Regions from separate parts of the Gallaecimonas xiamenensis 3-C-1 genome, predicted to be linked through region 2. Evidence: predicted binding sites of a transcription regulator. Region 2 holds the regulator's gene; the other holds the start of a gene.
The links. Region 2 encodes LexA, which represses DNA repair genes until DNA is damaged. Its sites were predicted from a motif close to TNCTGTATGTACATACAGNA; they were not measured.
Positions count from the first base shown of each region.

Region 1: a site for LexA is predicted at 3,627-3,646, ahead of B3C1_RS11505 (YebG family protein). Genes of this name have one in related genera too.

Region 1 covers NZ_AMRI01000015.1:45,660-53,231, forward strand. The annotation lists gene prc (carboxy terminal-processing peptidase) at 1-1,408, opposite strand, end outside; gene proQ (RNA chaperone ProQ) at 1,412-2,023, opposite strand; gene B3C1_RS11495 (GAF domain-containing protein) at 2,095-2,568, opposite strand; gene B3C1_RS11500 (SIMPL domain-containing protein) at 2,681-3,346, opposite strand; gene B3C1_RS11505 (YebG family protein) at 3,346-3,612, opposite strand; gene B3C1_RS11510 (DsbA family protein) at 3,731-4,345, shown strand; gene prpF (2-methylaconitate cis-trans isomerase PrpF) at 4,370-5,554, opposite strand; gene acnD (Fe/S-dependent 2-methylisocitrate dehydratase AcnD) at 5,596-7,572, opposite strand, start outside.
Region 2 covers NZ_AMRI01000002.1:97,510-105,081, reverse strand. The annotation lists gene B3C1_RS01770 (cytochrome c oxidase subunit 3) at 1-346, opposite strand, end outside; gene B3C1_RS01765 (cytochrome c oxidase assembly protein) at 343-876, opposite strand; gene ctaD (cytochrome c oxidase subunit I) at 876-2,492, opposite strand; gene coxB (cytochrome c oxidase subunit II) at 2,502-3,656, opposite strand; gene lexA (transcriptional repressor LexA) at 3,953-4,570, opposite strand; gene yvcK (uridine diphosphate-N-acetylglucosamine-binding protein YvcK) at 4,690-5,610, opposite strand; gene plsB (glycerol-3-phosphate 1-O-acyltransferase PlsB) at 5,721-7,572, shown strand, end outside.

The sequences.
Region 1 (7,572 bases), on a different contig from region 2:
CGTAGTCTTGCAGGGCGGCAGAGAAGATCTCGGAGGCCGAGGCGCTGTAGCGGTCAATCAGCACGGTCAGGGGACCGTCGTAGCTGGTCTTGCCGTCGTCGTCGCCGTTCACTTCCACCCGGCCGCTGGCGGTGCGTACCTGCACTACCGGGCCTTCGTCGATAAAGAGGCCGGTCAGGGCAGAGGCTTCGGTGAGGGCCCCGCCGCCGTTACCGCGAAGATCCATGACGATGGAGCTGACGCCCTGCTCCTTGAGCTTGGCCAGTTCCTTTTTCACGTCTTCAGACAGGCCCACGTAGAAGCTGGGCACGTTAATCACGCCCACCGTCTGGCCTTTGTATTCGCCGTAGGGAATGGAGTAGACCTCGCCCTTGGCGGCGCGGTCTTCCAGGCGCACCTTGTCACGCTCTATGGTCACCACCTTGGGCTTGGCGGACACAGAGCCGCCGGGCAGCACTTCCAGGCGCACCTTGGAGCCTTTGGGCCCTTTGATAAGCTCTACCACGTCGTCCAGGCGCATGCCGACGATGTCCACGAAATCGCCCTTGTCCTGGGCGACGGCGATGATCTTGTCTTCGACCTTCAGCTCACCGGATTTGTCGGCGGGGCCGCCGGTGACCAGGGAGGCGATGACGGTGTAGTCGTCAACCGATTGCAACACGGCACCGATACCTTCGAGCTGGAGGTTCATCTCCATCTGGAAGCGCTCGGCATTGCGGGGCGACAGGTAGCTGGTGTGGGGTTCAACCTGCTGGGCAAAGGCGTTCATGGCCAACTGGTAGACGTCTTCGCTCTGGGACTGGGTCAGGCGCTTGATGGCGTTGTTGTAACGCTTGGACAGGGTCTCTTTGATCTCGTCCCAGCTCTTGCCGGCCATGTTGAGGTTGAGGGCGTCGTATTTGACCCGCTCATGCCAGATGGCATTGAGCTCGTTTTCGTCCTTGGCCCAGGCCGCTTCTGTCCTGTCGTAGGTGTAGGACTCGTCCTTGGTGAAATCCATGGGTTGGTCCAGCAGCGACAAGGCGTAGGCAAAGCGCTGGTAGCGGCGCTTTAAGGCCACCTGGTAAATATCGTAGGCAAACTGGGTGTCGCCCTGGATAAGGGCGTCATCGATACCGGTGCGGTACTTTTGGAAGCTGTCGATATCGCTTTGCAGGAAAACGCTGCGGTTGTAGTCGAGGTTTTCCAAGAAGCGGTCGAAGATCTCCCCGGACAGGGTGTCGTCCAGGGAGAAATGCTTGTAGTGGGAGCGCCGCAGCAAGGTGGTGATCCGTTTGGTAGCGGTGGCGTGCTGGGCTTCGGGGGCCAACTTGGGCAATTCCCCTATGCCCTGGCTGGGCTCGACGCCATAACTGAGCGCCGATACAACGGCTGCCGCCAGCGCGGCCATTCGAATCACCTTAACCATGCGTTACTCCCCCTTGGCGGCAATCAGGTGCTCGCCTTTAACGTGCATGACCATGCCGGTCACCAGTTGTACTTGCACTGAATCCTTGTCCACGGCCACAACGGTACCGGGCAGCGGCCTTTGGCCACCTACCACGCGCACGGCATCGCCTATTTTCAGGCCGTTGATGTCCAGGCGCGGCGCTTTGCCTTTAGGTTTGACCCTAGCGGCCGGGTTTGGTTTACGGGCACCTTTTTCAGCCGGTTTTTTGTAAGGCTTCTTGTCAGGGTCAACGCCAGCCTTGCGCATGGACTCATGCAGGTTGGTCTTGGCGTGTTCGGCTTCGCCGTCGCTGACCACGGAGCTTTCGCCGCCGTCCAGGTCGACACGGGCCACACCGGCCTTGACCGAACGCAGGTAGCGCCAGGCATTGGTGTAGTGGCGCAGGGCCACCCGCAGTTGGGTCTTGGAGACCCGCTCGTCAGCGTCCAGACGCGCAGCCAGATCCTGGAAGATACCGATTTTCAGCGGCTTAGCTTCACCTTCCTGGGTAAAGCAAGCGGGAAAGGTTTCAACCAGGAAGGCGATCACGGCCTTAGTGTCGGGAAGTTTGATCGAGCTTTCAGTTTGTTCCATGAGAATTCCTTTGCCAGATACACGGGCCTTGGGGCCTGCGCGTAGAGGCGTATTTTAAAAGGACTGGCGGCTTATTTGCCAGTCTTGCCGAGGGCTTGGCCCAGGGCAGCTACCAGGGCATCGAGACCCGCTTCGTCTTCGGCGTCAAAGCGGTTGAACGACGGCGAGTCGATATCCAAGACGCCGATGATATCGCCGTCCACCACCAGGGGCACTACTATCTCGGAATTGGAGGCGCCATCGCAGGCGATATGGCCGGGAAATGCGTGGACATCGGCAACCCTCTGGGTGGCCTTTTCGGCCACGGCCGTGCCGCAGACCCCTTTACCCACGGGAATGCGCACACAAGCCGCCTTACCCTGGAAGGGGCCCAACACCAGAGTGTCGCCCTGCAACAGGTAAAAACCCACCCAGTTGAGGTCGGTCAATTGTTCATTGAGAAGGGCGCTGATGTTGGCGAGGTTGGCGATCCGGTCCGGCTCGCCTGCGATAAGCCCTAGGCTCATCTGGGTCAGTTCGGCGTAAAACGCAGCTTTATTGCTCATAGATCTTCAGTGTTTGCCTGACGGCCATTGTAAAGGTGTCGGTATAACTTACCGGCTAAGGCCCTGTCCAGCATTGCGTTGCCGGACAGAGGCCCAAATGCGACAACAGCCGTCAGTCCTTGAGGGCAAATCGGGCCGAGATACTGGCCCGCACGTCCATCTCGCCGGCGGTTTGCACCGCCGCCCCTTTGGCTTCCAGGGTCTGGGTGCGCATGTACATTACAGGGGGCTGGTATCCGCCCTGCTCGTCCACGCTCACCAGTTTACCCAGTTCGGCGTCCCCTGCTTCGGCCAGCAATTTGGCCTTGGTACGGGCATGGCGCACGGCGTCGGCCAACAGTTCCTGGTAGAGCTGGTCCTGCTGGGAATAACCCAGTTGGCCCTGGCCCACCTGGTCGGCCTTGGCTTCAACGGCGGCCTTGAGCACCTTGGGATAAAGGGCAAAGCCGTGGACAGTGATCTGATAGCGCTGCTGGGCACGCAGGCCTGTCATCTTGTCCTTGTCGTAGCGAGGAAATACCTCAAAGCGATGGCCCTGAATGTCCTTGTCGGCGATACCCAGGGCGCCAAGCTTGGCCAAAAAGGGCGCCGCCTTGGTTTCAATTTCCTTGAGCAGCTGGTCGGCGTCCTGCCCTTCGGCGCTAAAGGCCACCGAAAAGCTGACCTGGTCCGGTACCACACTGCGGGTCGCTTCCCCTTGCACAGACACATACCTGTCCATGGCCATGCCCAGGGGGCTGGCCGCTGCCAACATCAATGCCAACGCTTTGATTTTCATTAGGTCTCCTTTTTGGCCTTAGGCGCTTTGGGCGCTGTTGCCTTGCCTTTGAGGGCCGCCATCAGGGCGTCCTTCTCGGTGGCCAGGAACAGGCCCAATTGCTCCCTGGCTTCCTCATCCAGATTGACCGGGGCTTGTTCCAGCAAGGTGGCCAAGGCTTCGGCGCTGTCGAGCAGCTTGTCGTAAGCATCGGCTTCCTGTTTGCTGGTGAAGGTCATTTTCTCTATCCCCTTTCGTACCACGACGTATTGAATAACGACGGCCATGATGACTCCTGATTGACTGTACGCTTATACAGTATCCTATCCAGTAGTCGAGGTCACGTCCTCAATGGGTGGCCCATAAAGGGTAAGATGCAGTATCACATGGCTTTATGAGGCACAAATGAACAAACCCCGACTCTGGTATGGCTACGATCCCATGTGTAGCTGGTGCTGGGCCTTCAGGCCGGCCTTAGCCGAGCTGGAAGCTGCCCTGGCGGCCTTGGATGTGCAGCTGACCCCTATCCTAGGCGGCCTGGCGCCGGACAGCGACCAGCCCATGGCAGAGGCCATGGCCCAGCATCTGCAACAGATCTGGCGCCACATCCAGGGGCAGCTGGGCACCGAGTTCAATTTTGCCTTCTGGCAAGACTGCCAACCCAGGCGCTCTACCTACCCCGCTTGCCGCGCTGCCCTCTTGGCCAGGGACCAGGGCCTGGAAGCCCAGATGACCCTGGCCATCCAAAAGGCCTATTACCTGGAGGCGAAAAACCCCTCGGACACCGAGGTGCTGGCCGCCTTGGCAGCCGCCCTTGGCATGGATAAAGGCGCCTTTATCGGCGCCCTTGACAGCGAAGCCACTCGCCAACGGCTGTTGGCAGAAATTGCCAAGGCCCGCCACCTTGGGATCAGCGGCTTTCCGTCCCTGATCCTTGAATCCCATGGTGTTTTTACACCGATCGCCGTGGATCACCGGGCCGCCGGTCCCATGCTGGCTGCCATCAGGCAGCAACTGTAAAAAAGCCGCCCAAGGGCGGCTTTTTCATGCTTCTAAGGCTTCCTGGGGAACCCGTACCCAGCCTTCCATCAGGATGCGGGCGCTGCGGCTCATCACCGCCTGGGTCACCGTCCATTGGCCGTCCAGGTACTGGGCACCGGCCCCCACCCGCAAGGTGCCGGAGGGGTGGCCAAAACGCACCGCCTGGCGCTCACCGCCACCGGCCGCCTCGCTGACCAGGGTGCCGGGAATGGCCGCCGCCGTGGCGATGGCCACCGCCGCCGTCCCCATCATGGCGTGGTGCAATTTGCCCATGCTCATGGCCCGTACCAAGAGATCGATATCCGCTGCGGCAACCTGCTTGCCGCTGGAGGCCTGGTAACTGGCCGGCGGCGCCACAAAGGCCAGCTTCGGGGTGTGCTGGCGCTGGGCCGCTTCGGCCAGGTTTTGGATTAGGCCCATCTGCAAGGCGCCCTGGGCGCGAATGGCCTCGAGCCGGGCCAAGGCCTCGGCGTCAGTATTGATGGCCTCTTGCAGCTCGGTGCCGCTGTAACCTATGTCGCCGGCCCGTACAAAGACGGTGGGGATGCCGGCATTGATAAGGGTGGCCTCCAGGGTGCCGACCCCCGGCACCTCCAACTGGTCGACGAGGCGCCCGCTGGGAAACAGGGCCCCTTCCCCGTCTGCCGGGTCCACAAAGGCCAGTTCGATTTCGGCGGCCGGAAAAGTGACCCCGTCCAGCTCAAAGTCGCCGGTTTCCTGCACCTGGCCGTCGGTGATGGGCACCTTGGCGATGATGGCTTTTTGGATATTGGCCTGCCAGATACGCACCTCGGCCAAGCCGTTGCTGGGCAGCCGGGCCGGGTCGACCAGGCCAGCGTGGATGGCAAAGGCCCCCACCGCCGCCGACAGGTTGCCGCAGTTGCCGCTCCAGTCCACAAAGGCCTTGTCGATGCTGACCTGGCCAAAGAGGTAATCCACGTCAAAACCGCTGCGGCTGGCCTTGGCCAGGATCACCGCCTTGGAGGTGGAGGAGCTGGCATTGCCCAGGCCGTCGATCTGTTTGCCGTAGGGATCGGGACTGCCAAGCACCCTTAGCAGCAGGGCGTCACGAAACGGGCCCGGTTGCTGGGCCGCAGCGGGTAAATCCGCCAGGTTGAAAAAGATCCCCTTGCTGGTGCCGCCGCGCATATAAGTAGCGGGCACCCGAAGTTGCGCAAGATACGCCATGAAAACTCCCCAAAGGCCGGCCCTGGGCCGGCCTGCTGATATTAGCTACGGCTGTCGGCCAGGAAATCCTGGGCAAAGCGCTGCAGCACGCCGCCGGCCTGATAGATGGCCACCTCTTCGGCGGTATCCAGGCGGCACTGCACCGCCACCTCCAGCACCTCGCCGCTGCGGCGGTGTACCACCAGGGTCAGCTGGGCGCCGGGGGTGGGCTGGCCGGTGACATCAAAGGTCTCGGTGCCGTCCAGGGCCAGGCTGTGGCGGTCGCTGCCAGCCAAGAATTGCAGGGGCAGAACCCCCATGCCGATGAGGTTGGTGCGGTGAATACGCTCGAAGCCCTCGGCCACTATGGCCTCCACCCCGGCCAGACGCACCCCTTTGGCGGCCCAGTCACGGCTGGAGCCCTGGCCGTAGTCGGCCCCGGCGATGATGCACAGGGGCTGCTTGCGGTCCATGTAGGTTTCGATGGCTTCCCACATGCGCATTACCTTGCCGTCCGGCTCGACCCGGGCCAGGGAGCCTTGCTGCACCTTGCCGTCCACCACCGCCATTTCGTTGATGAGTTTGGGGTTGGCAAAGGTGGCCCGCTGGGCGGTGAGGTGATCGCCCCTGTGGGTGGCGTAGGAGTTAAAGTCCTCTTCAGGCAGGCCCATCTTGGCCAGGTATTCGCCGGCGGCGCTGCTGGCCAGGATGGCGTTGGACGGCGATAAGTGGTCGGTGGTGATGTTGTCACCCAACAGCGCCAGGGGCCGCATACCCTTGAGGCTGCGCTCTCCGGCCAGGGCCCCTTCCCAATAAGGGGGGCGGCGGATATAGGTGCTCATGGGGCGCCAGTCGTACAGTGGCTTTACAGCTTGGCCGTAGTCCACTTTCAGGTCGAACATGGGCTGATACACGGCATTGAACTGCTCTGGCTTTACACTGGCCTTGATGATGGCGTCTATCTCGGCGTCGTCCGGCCAGATGTCCTTCAAGGTCACCGGTTGGCCGTCCGGGCCTGTGCCCAGCACGTCCTTTTCGATATCAAAACGCACGGTACCGGCAATGGCGTAGGCCACCACCAGCGGCGGCGAGGCCAGGAAAGCCTGCTTGGCGTAGGGATGGATGCGCCCGTCAAAGTTACGGTTACCGGACAGCACCGCAGTGGCGTAGAGGTCGCGGTCGATGATCTCCTGCTGGATAACCGGGTCCAGGGCGCCGCTCATGCCATTACAGGTGGTGCAGGCAAAGGCGACGATGCCAAAGCCCAGCTGTTCCAGGTACGGCAGCAAGCCGGACTCTTTCAGGTAGAGCTGCACCGCCTTGGAGCCGGGGGCCAGGGAGCTTTTCACCCAGGGCTTGCGCACCAGGCCCTTTTCGACGGCGTTTTTCGCCAACAGGCCGGCGGCGATGACGTTACGGGGGTTGGAGGTATTGGTGCAGCTGGTGATGGCGGCGATGATCACGGCGCCGTCGGGCATCTTGCCCTCTTCTTCTACCCAGCTGCCGGCAATGCCCTGGGCCGCCAAGTCGGCAGTGGCCACCCTTTTATGGGGGTTGGAGGGGCCGGCGATGTTGCGCACCACGCTGGAGAGGTCAAAACGCAGCACCCGCTCGAACTGCACCTCGTTAAGGTCGTCACTCCACAGCCCCGCCGTCTTGGCATAGGTTTCCACCAAGGCTACCTGGCTTTCCTCGCGGCCGGTCAGGCGCAGGTAGTCCAGGGTTTGCTGGTCGATGGAGAACATGGCGGCGGTGGCGCCGTATTCGGGGGTCATATTGGAGATGGTGGCCCTGTCGCCCAGGGTCAGGTGGGCAGCGCCTTGGCCGAAAAACTCCAGGTAGGCGCCGACCACTTTTTCATTGCGTAAAAATTCGGTGATGGCCAGCACTATGTCGGTGGCGGTAATGCCGGGGGCCGGTTTACCCAGCAGCTCTACCCCGACGATGTCCGGCAGGCGCATCCAGGAGGCGCGGCCCAGCATCACGCTTTCGGCCTCCAGGCCCCCTACCCCTACCGCTATTACCCCCAGGGCATCTAC
Region 2 (7,572 bases):
AGGGCACGGCAAAGATGCGGGCATAGAACAGGGCGCCGAAGAAGGCCCCGAAAAACATCACTTCCGAGAAGATGAACCAGCTCATGCCCTGACGGAAAGACCTGTCCATCTGCGCCGAGTAGAGCCCTTTCATGGATTCATGGATAACGGTGCCGAACCAGCCAAAACACATCAGCACTATGGTGGTCAGCCCCGCCAACAACAGCCAGCCGCCGAAGCCTTCCTTGCCCTGGGTAACTTCCGGCACGTAGTGGCCGGCACCAAAGGCGATCATAAAGAGCCCCAGGGCGCCCACTATGGGCCAGATGGAGCTGGTGGGAACATAGTAATGCTCGTGTTGGTTCATGAGTTCTCCCTCGCACTGAGGTTGTAGAGGGTGTAGGAGAGGGTCAGGGTCTGGATCTCAGGCGGCAGCTCAGGGTCCAGGAAGAACAGCAGCCCCATCTGGGTGTCCTGCTTGGCCGCCAGGGGTTGGCGGTTAAAGCAGAAACATTCAATTTTGTGAAAGTATTTGGCCCCTAGCCCCGGCGCCACCGAGGGGATGGCCTGGGCCACGATTTCGTGGTTGGCCAGGTTCTTGGCGTAGAACTGCACCGTCTTGCGCTCGCCGGGATGCACCTCGACCCGGGTCACTTCCGGCTTGAACTCCCAAGGCAGGTCACCGCTGATGTAGGCAACAAACTCGACGGTGATCACCCGGCTGTCGTCTTCCATGTCCAGGCTGGGGGCCGCCACGGCGCCCCCGGTTTTGCCGTTGATGCCGGTCACCTGGCAAAAAACGTCATAGAGGGGCACCAGGGCAAAGGCAAAGCCGAACATCAGCGCCACCCCCAACAGCAGCTTCTTGACCAACCTGCTGTTGGCGTCGCCGGCCATCACTTGATCTCCGGTGGGGTGGTGAAGCTGTGATAGGGAGCCGGGCTTGGCAGGGTCCACTCCAGCCCTTCGGTGCCTTCCCAGACATGGTCACTGGCCGGCTTACCGCCCTTGATGCACTTGATCACCACCCACAGGAAGATGAGCTGGCTCAGGCCAAAGGCAAAGCCGCCGATGGACACTATCTTGTTGAGGTCGGCAAATTGTAGGGCGTAGTCGGGGATCCGTCTCGGCATACCGGCCAGCCCCAGAAAGTGCATGGGGAAGAACAGCACGTTCACCGAAACCAGCGAGCACCAGAAGTGCAGCTTGGCCAGGCCTTCGTCGAACATGTGCCCGGTCCACTTGGGTAGCCAGTAGTAGGCGGCGGCCATGATCGAGAAGATGGCCCCCGTCACCAGTACATAGTGGAAGTGGGCCACCACAAAGTAGGTGTCGTGATATTGGAAGTCCGCCGGGGGGATGGCCAGCATCAGCCCGGAAAAGCCCCCTATGGTGAACAACACCACGAAGGCCAGGGCAAACAGCATGGGCACTTCGAAACTGATGGACCCCTTCCAGAGGGTGGCCACCCAGTTGAACACCTTCACCCCGGTGGGCACCGCGATCAGCATGGTGCAGTACATGAAGAACAGCTCGCCAAACAGCGGCATGCCGGTGGTGAACATATGGTGGGCCCAGACCACGAAGCTCAAGCCGGCAATACTGGCGGTGGCATAGACCATGGACGAATAGCCGAACAGCTTCTTGCGGGCGAAGGTAGGCAGGATGGCGCTGATGATGCCGAAACTCGGCAAGATCATGATGTACACCTCGGGGTGCCCGAAGAACCAGAAGATGTGCTGGAACATCACCGGATCGCCGCCACCGGCGGCATTGAAAAAGTCGGTGCCGAAGTATTTGTCGGTGAGCACCATGGTCACGGCCCCCGCCAGCACCGGCATCACCGCGATCAGCAGGAAGGCGGTGATAAGCCAGGTCCAGACAAAGAGCGGCAGCTTCATCCAGGTCATGCCGGGGGCACGGAGGTTGAAGATGGTCACTATGACGTTGATGGCCCCCATGATGGAGCTGATCCCCATGATGTGGACCGAAAATACAAACAGCGCCGTGGAATCAGACGAATAGGTGGTGGACAAAGGGGCATAGAAGGTCCAGCCGAAAGCCGGGCCACCGCCGTCCATAAAGAGGCTGGACAGCAAGATGGTGAAGGCGAAAGGCAGGATCCAGAAGCTCCAGTTGTTCATGCGCGGCAGCGCCATGTCCGGCGCGCCGATCATCATGGGGATCATCCAGTTGGCAAGGCCCACGAAGGCCGGCATTACCGCACCGAACACCATGATAAGGCCGTGCACCGTGGTCATCTGGTTGAAAAACTGTGGCTCCACCAGTTGCAGCCCTGGCTGGAACAGCTCGGCGCGGATCACCATGGCCATGGAACCGCCGATCAGGAACATGATGAAACTGAACCAGAGGTAGAGACTGCCGATGTCCTTGTGGTTGGTGGTGGTTACCCAGCGCATCAGCCCCTTGGCCGGGCCATGGTGGGCATGTTCGTCATGATGCTCGCTGGCGCCTACGCCCCCTTGAGCATCCATTTCTCTGCTGACCTGCATGCGTGCCTCCTACTGAGCGGTGCCCTGGATAAAGTGATGGAGATCGGCGGCCTGGACGGCGTCGCCGGTGTCGTTGCCCCAGGCATTGCGTTCATAGGTGATGATGGCGGCCAACTCAGACAGGCTGAGCTGTTTGCCGAAGGCCTGCATGGCGGTGCCGCTCTTGCCGTTGATAACGATATCTAGATGGCCGTTGAGATCGCCCAGTGCGATGGCGCTGCCCTTGAGGGCGGGAATGGCCCCCGGCAGCCCTGCCCCATTGGGTTGGTGGCACATGGCACAGTGGCCGTTGTAGAGCTGCTCGCCCTGGGCCATTAGCTCGTCCATGGACCTGTTCATGGCCAGCAGCTTGTCTTCCTCGGCTTTCTTCTCGGCGATGCGAACCTGTTCGCCGGCCAGCCACTGGTCAAAATCCCCAGGGGTCTTGGCAATCACCACTATGGGCATAAAGCCGTGGTCTTTGCCGCACAGCTCGGCACATTGGCCACGGTAGATACCGGGTTCCTTGATACGGGTCTGCACCTGGTTGATAAAGCCTGGGTTGGCGTCTTTCTTGACGGCAAAGGCCGGCAGCCACCAGGAGTGGATCACGTCTTCTGAGGTGATGACGAAGCGGATATTGCGGTCGGTGGGCAGAACCAGGGGCCTGTCCACCTCCAGCAGGTAGTTGTCACCCTTTTGCAGGCGGTTGGCTATCTGATCCCTGGGGGTAGCCAGCAGGGAATAAAACCCCACATCCGTACCCAGGTACTGGTAATGCCATTTCCATTGGGAGCCGGTGATCTGCACTGTCAGGTCGGCCTTGCCGGCACCGTCATCGTCACCGCTGACCAGGGCCTGGGTGGCAGGCACCGCCATGGCGATCAAGATGATGAAGGGGATCAGGGTCCAGAGGATCTCCACCTTGGTGGACTCGTGGAAGTCGGCAGCCTGGGCCCCTTTGGACTTACGATGGCGGATCAGGCTGTAGAACATGACGCCAAACACCAGGACGCCAATGGCACAGCAGATATAGAAAATGGTCATGTGCAGGCCGTAGACCTGCTGGCTGAATTCGGTAACCCCTTCGGTCATGTTGTAGCCGTCGGCCCTGGCTCCCAACGCCAGGCAGCCGCAGGCCAGCGCCAACAAGCCGCCGACACGGTGATTGCTGCTCACGTGCATCTCCTCCGTCCATTTGCGTACCGCAAACGTCTGGAAAAGAGCCTTGCACAGTACCGCCAAGCTCTATGAAAGCTCTCCCCCGCCAACCCGCATCGACCACAAGAATACGGCTTTGCTTTCTGGATGCAGGGTGTGCCTGTAATCGATTCTTATCCGGCACGACTTTCTGTTGTTCTGCTTAAGACTTAATCAATATCCGGCACTTAGTCCAGTAACTCGAACAGATAAATAGCAAAAGGCCGCGAACTCGGACCAGCTCGCGGCCTTATGGCTAAGTTGTTTTTTGAAAAGGAAATTTAGAAGCTGCCGCTGCGAATAACGCCTACCGCCAAGCCCTCGATGGTGACCGGGGTTTCCCGCAGATCCACCAAAATATCCTCAAAGTCGTCGTTTTCGGCGATCAGCCGTAATTGGTGCCCTGACTGCTCCAGTCGTTTGACCGTCACCTCGTCCTCCACCCGGGCTACCACCACCTGGCCGTTGCGGGCCTGGGTGGTCTTGTGCACGGCCAGCAGGTCGCCGTCCATGATGCCGATCTTCTTCATGCTTTCCCCTTTGACCCGCAGCAAGAAATCGGCCCTGGGGTGGAAAAAGTCAGGATCCAGCTGGAAGTGGGACTCGATATGCTGGGTAGCCAAAATGGGTTCACCGGCAGCCACCTGGCCGATAAGGGGCAGGCCGCTTTCATCGTTGGCGCTTTCGTCTTCCAGCAGGCGGATGCCCCTGGAGGTGCCCGCCAGTATCTCTATTACCCCTTTCTTGGCCAGGGCCTTGAGATGCTCTTCGGCGGCGTTGGCCGACTTGAACCCCAGCTGCTGGGCGATCTCGGCCCGGGTCGGCGGCATGCCGCTGGCCGAAATACGGTCACGGATCAGCTCCAGGATTTGCTGTTGGCGCGGGGTAAGCGGACGCATGGGCACTCTCAACTGGTTTTATTTACAGTAACTGTCAGTATATCCAGTTCTTTGCAGATCGCAAGGCGCCTGGGCTACAGCCGTCACCACCCACAGGACCAGGACAATAATCCCCAGAGTTATCCACAGTTGGCCAGGATCTTTTCCAGGCCGTTGGCCAGGGCGGCCCTGTTATGGCGGTAAAAGATCTGCGATGACGCCAAGCTGACCTCCAGGCGCCTAACTCCCGGCGGTAACCCCTGCCAATCCAGGCCTGGCGGGCTCAGTACCCAGTCTACCGGCCTAAACCCCAAGCGCTGCTGCAGCCAGGCCAGGCGCCCACCGGCGCTGAGGGTGCGCACCGGGCTCTGCTCGGTACCGAGGTTTTCTACCCACACCTTCAGGGCCCGGCTTTGGCGAAAGGCATCGGCCAGGTCCGGCAGCAACAGGGGTGGCAGCACCGAGGTGAGGAAACTGCCCGGCCCCAGTACCAGCAGATCGGCTTCGCGTACGGCGTCCAGGGCCTCACGGGTGGCCGGCACCATGGGCGAGAGAGTCAACTCCCTGGGCATAGCTGCCAGGGCGTCCACGTGCACTTCCCCCAGGTGGGTTTCACCATTGGCGGCCACCGCCAACAGGTCGGCGGGTTGCTCGGTCATGGGCAGCAACTCGCATTTTACCCGCATCACTTGGCGCACCAGGTTAATGGCTTCGAGGGGGCGCACGCACAGATCGTCCAGGGCCAGCAGAATGAGGTTGCCCAGGTTGTGGCCGTTAAGCTCCCCCTCCCCTTCGAAGCGGTACTCGAAAAGGCGGCTGCCGGTGGAGGGCTGGGTGACCAACTGGTTGATACAGTTGCGCACATCCCCCCAGGCGATGCAGCTGTGGCTGCTGCGCAAGCGGCCGGTGGAGCCACCGTTGTCGGTGGTGGTGACAATGCCGGTAAGGCGGGGGCCGAGGAAACTCAGGGCCGACAGCATGCGGCCCAGGCCATGGCCGCCCCCCAGGGCCACGACCCGCTCCAGGGCCGACAAGTGGGGGCGGTAGACGGTGTCTGACATCTAAAGATCCACCTGGGACAGTTGCGCTAAGGTTAACGCGCAGGAAAAGACTTTGACAAAGACTTCTGTTAACCTAGCCGGCCGGCTAACTTCCACCGGGAATCACATCTGTGCTGCCGAGTTTTCTGCTCAAGGCCCTTAAATGGCCTGTTTCACTGACCGTTAAAAGCAAGCTGGTCCCGCAAGATCCCCTCAAGGAGCTGCGGATAGACCCGGCCAAGCCCATAGTCTATGCCTTCAAGACCGCCTCAGCCTCTGACGTGCTGGCGGTGCGCCGGGCCTGCTTTGCCCTGGGTCTACCGGACCCCACAGAGCCTCTGCGCCTCAACGGCCAGAGCCTGCCTCGCAGCCTGTTCCTGGACAAACCCGTGGCCTTGCTGACCCGCCGCCGTCGCCACGGTAACTTCCGGGACGACATCACCAGGCTGCTGTCGGTGCTGCGGGACAACAAGGACCAGGATATCCAGCTGCTGCCGGTATCCCTGTTCTGGGGCCGCCAGCCGGGCCATGAGAACCCGTCCCTGCTGGGGTCCATGCTGTCGGACTACGACTCCCCGTCCTGGCTGCGCAAAATGGTGGTAGTGGCCCTGTACGGCCGCGACAACTTTATCCGCTTTGCCCGCCCGGTATCCCTGCGTAACCTGCTGGACGACAGGGTCACCAGCGACGACGGCCTGGCCCACAAGCTGGCTCGGGTGGCCCGGGTGCATTTTTCCCGTCAGCGCCTGGTGATGACAGGGCCACGGCTGCCCGACCGGGAAAGCATGCTGGCCGCCCTGCTCAAGACCGACCCCATGCGCAGCGCCATCGAAGACGAGGCAAGGACCCGCAAGGAAGCCTATGCCCAAGCCGAGAAGCGCGCCGCTCAGTACCTGGACGAGATCGCCGCCAAGTTCTCACCGGGCTTCGTGCGCATGCTCGACCGGCTGCTGACCTGGATCTGGAACCGTATCTACAACGGCATCCAGGTCACCAACGCCGAAGTGGTGCGCCAACTGGCCCATGACGGCCACGAGATCGTCTACGTACCCTGCCACCGCTCCCACATGGACTACCTGCTGCTGTCCTACGTGATCTACCAGCAAGGCATGGTGCCGCCCCACATCGCTGCCGGCGTCAACCTCAACTTCTTCCCGGCCGGGCCCATGTTCCGCCGGGGCGGGGCTTTCTTTATCCGCCGTAGCTTCAAGGGCAACAAGCTCTATTCCACCGTGTTTAGGGAATACCTCTACAGCCTCTTCCAAAAAGGCTATTCGGTGAAATACTTCACCGAAGGGGGCCGTTCCCGCACCGGCCGCCTGCTGCCTCCCAAGACCGGCATGCTGGCCATGACGGTGCAAAGCCTGCTGCGCTCCAGCGAACGTCCCATCACCTTGGTGCCGGTCTACATCGGCTATGAACACGTGATGGAAGTGGGGTCCTACCTCAAGGAGCTGCGCGGCAATTCCAAGGAGAAGGAGTCCGGCTGGCAGGCCTTCAAGTCCTCCATCCAGGCCTTGCGCCAGGATTTCGGCCAGGGCTATGTCAACTTCGGCCAACCCATTCCCCTGGGCCAGTACCTGTCGGAAACCGTGCCCAACTGGCGCCAGTCCACCGACAACCCCGACGCCAAGCCCAGCTGGCTGACCCCCCTGGTCAACCGTCTGGGGGACGAGGTGCTGACCCGCATCAACGATGCCGCTGCCCTAAACGGCGTAACCCTCACCGCCCTGTCACTGTTGTGCGCCGAGCGCCGAGCCCTGTCACGGGAAGTGCTGGAAAGCCAGTTGGACCTGCTGCTGATCCTGGCCAAGGAGGCGCCCTACTCCGCCCAGATGACGGTACCGGAGCAAAACGGCAAAGCGCTGTTGGCCCAGACCCTCAACAGCGACAAGTTCCTGGTCAGCCAGGACGGCCTGGGGGATCTGGTGAGCCTGGACGAAACCCAGGCCATCGCCATGACCTACTACCGCAACAACATTC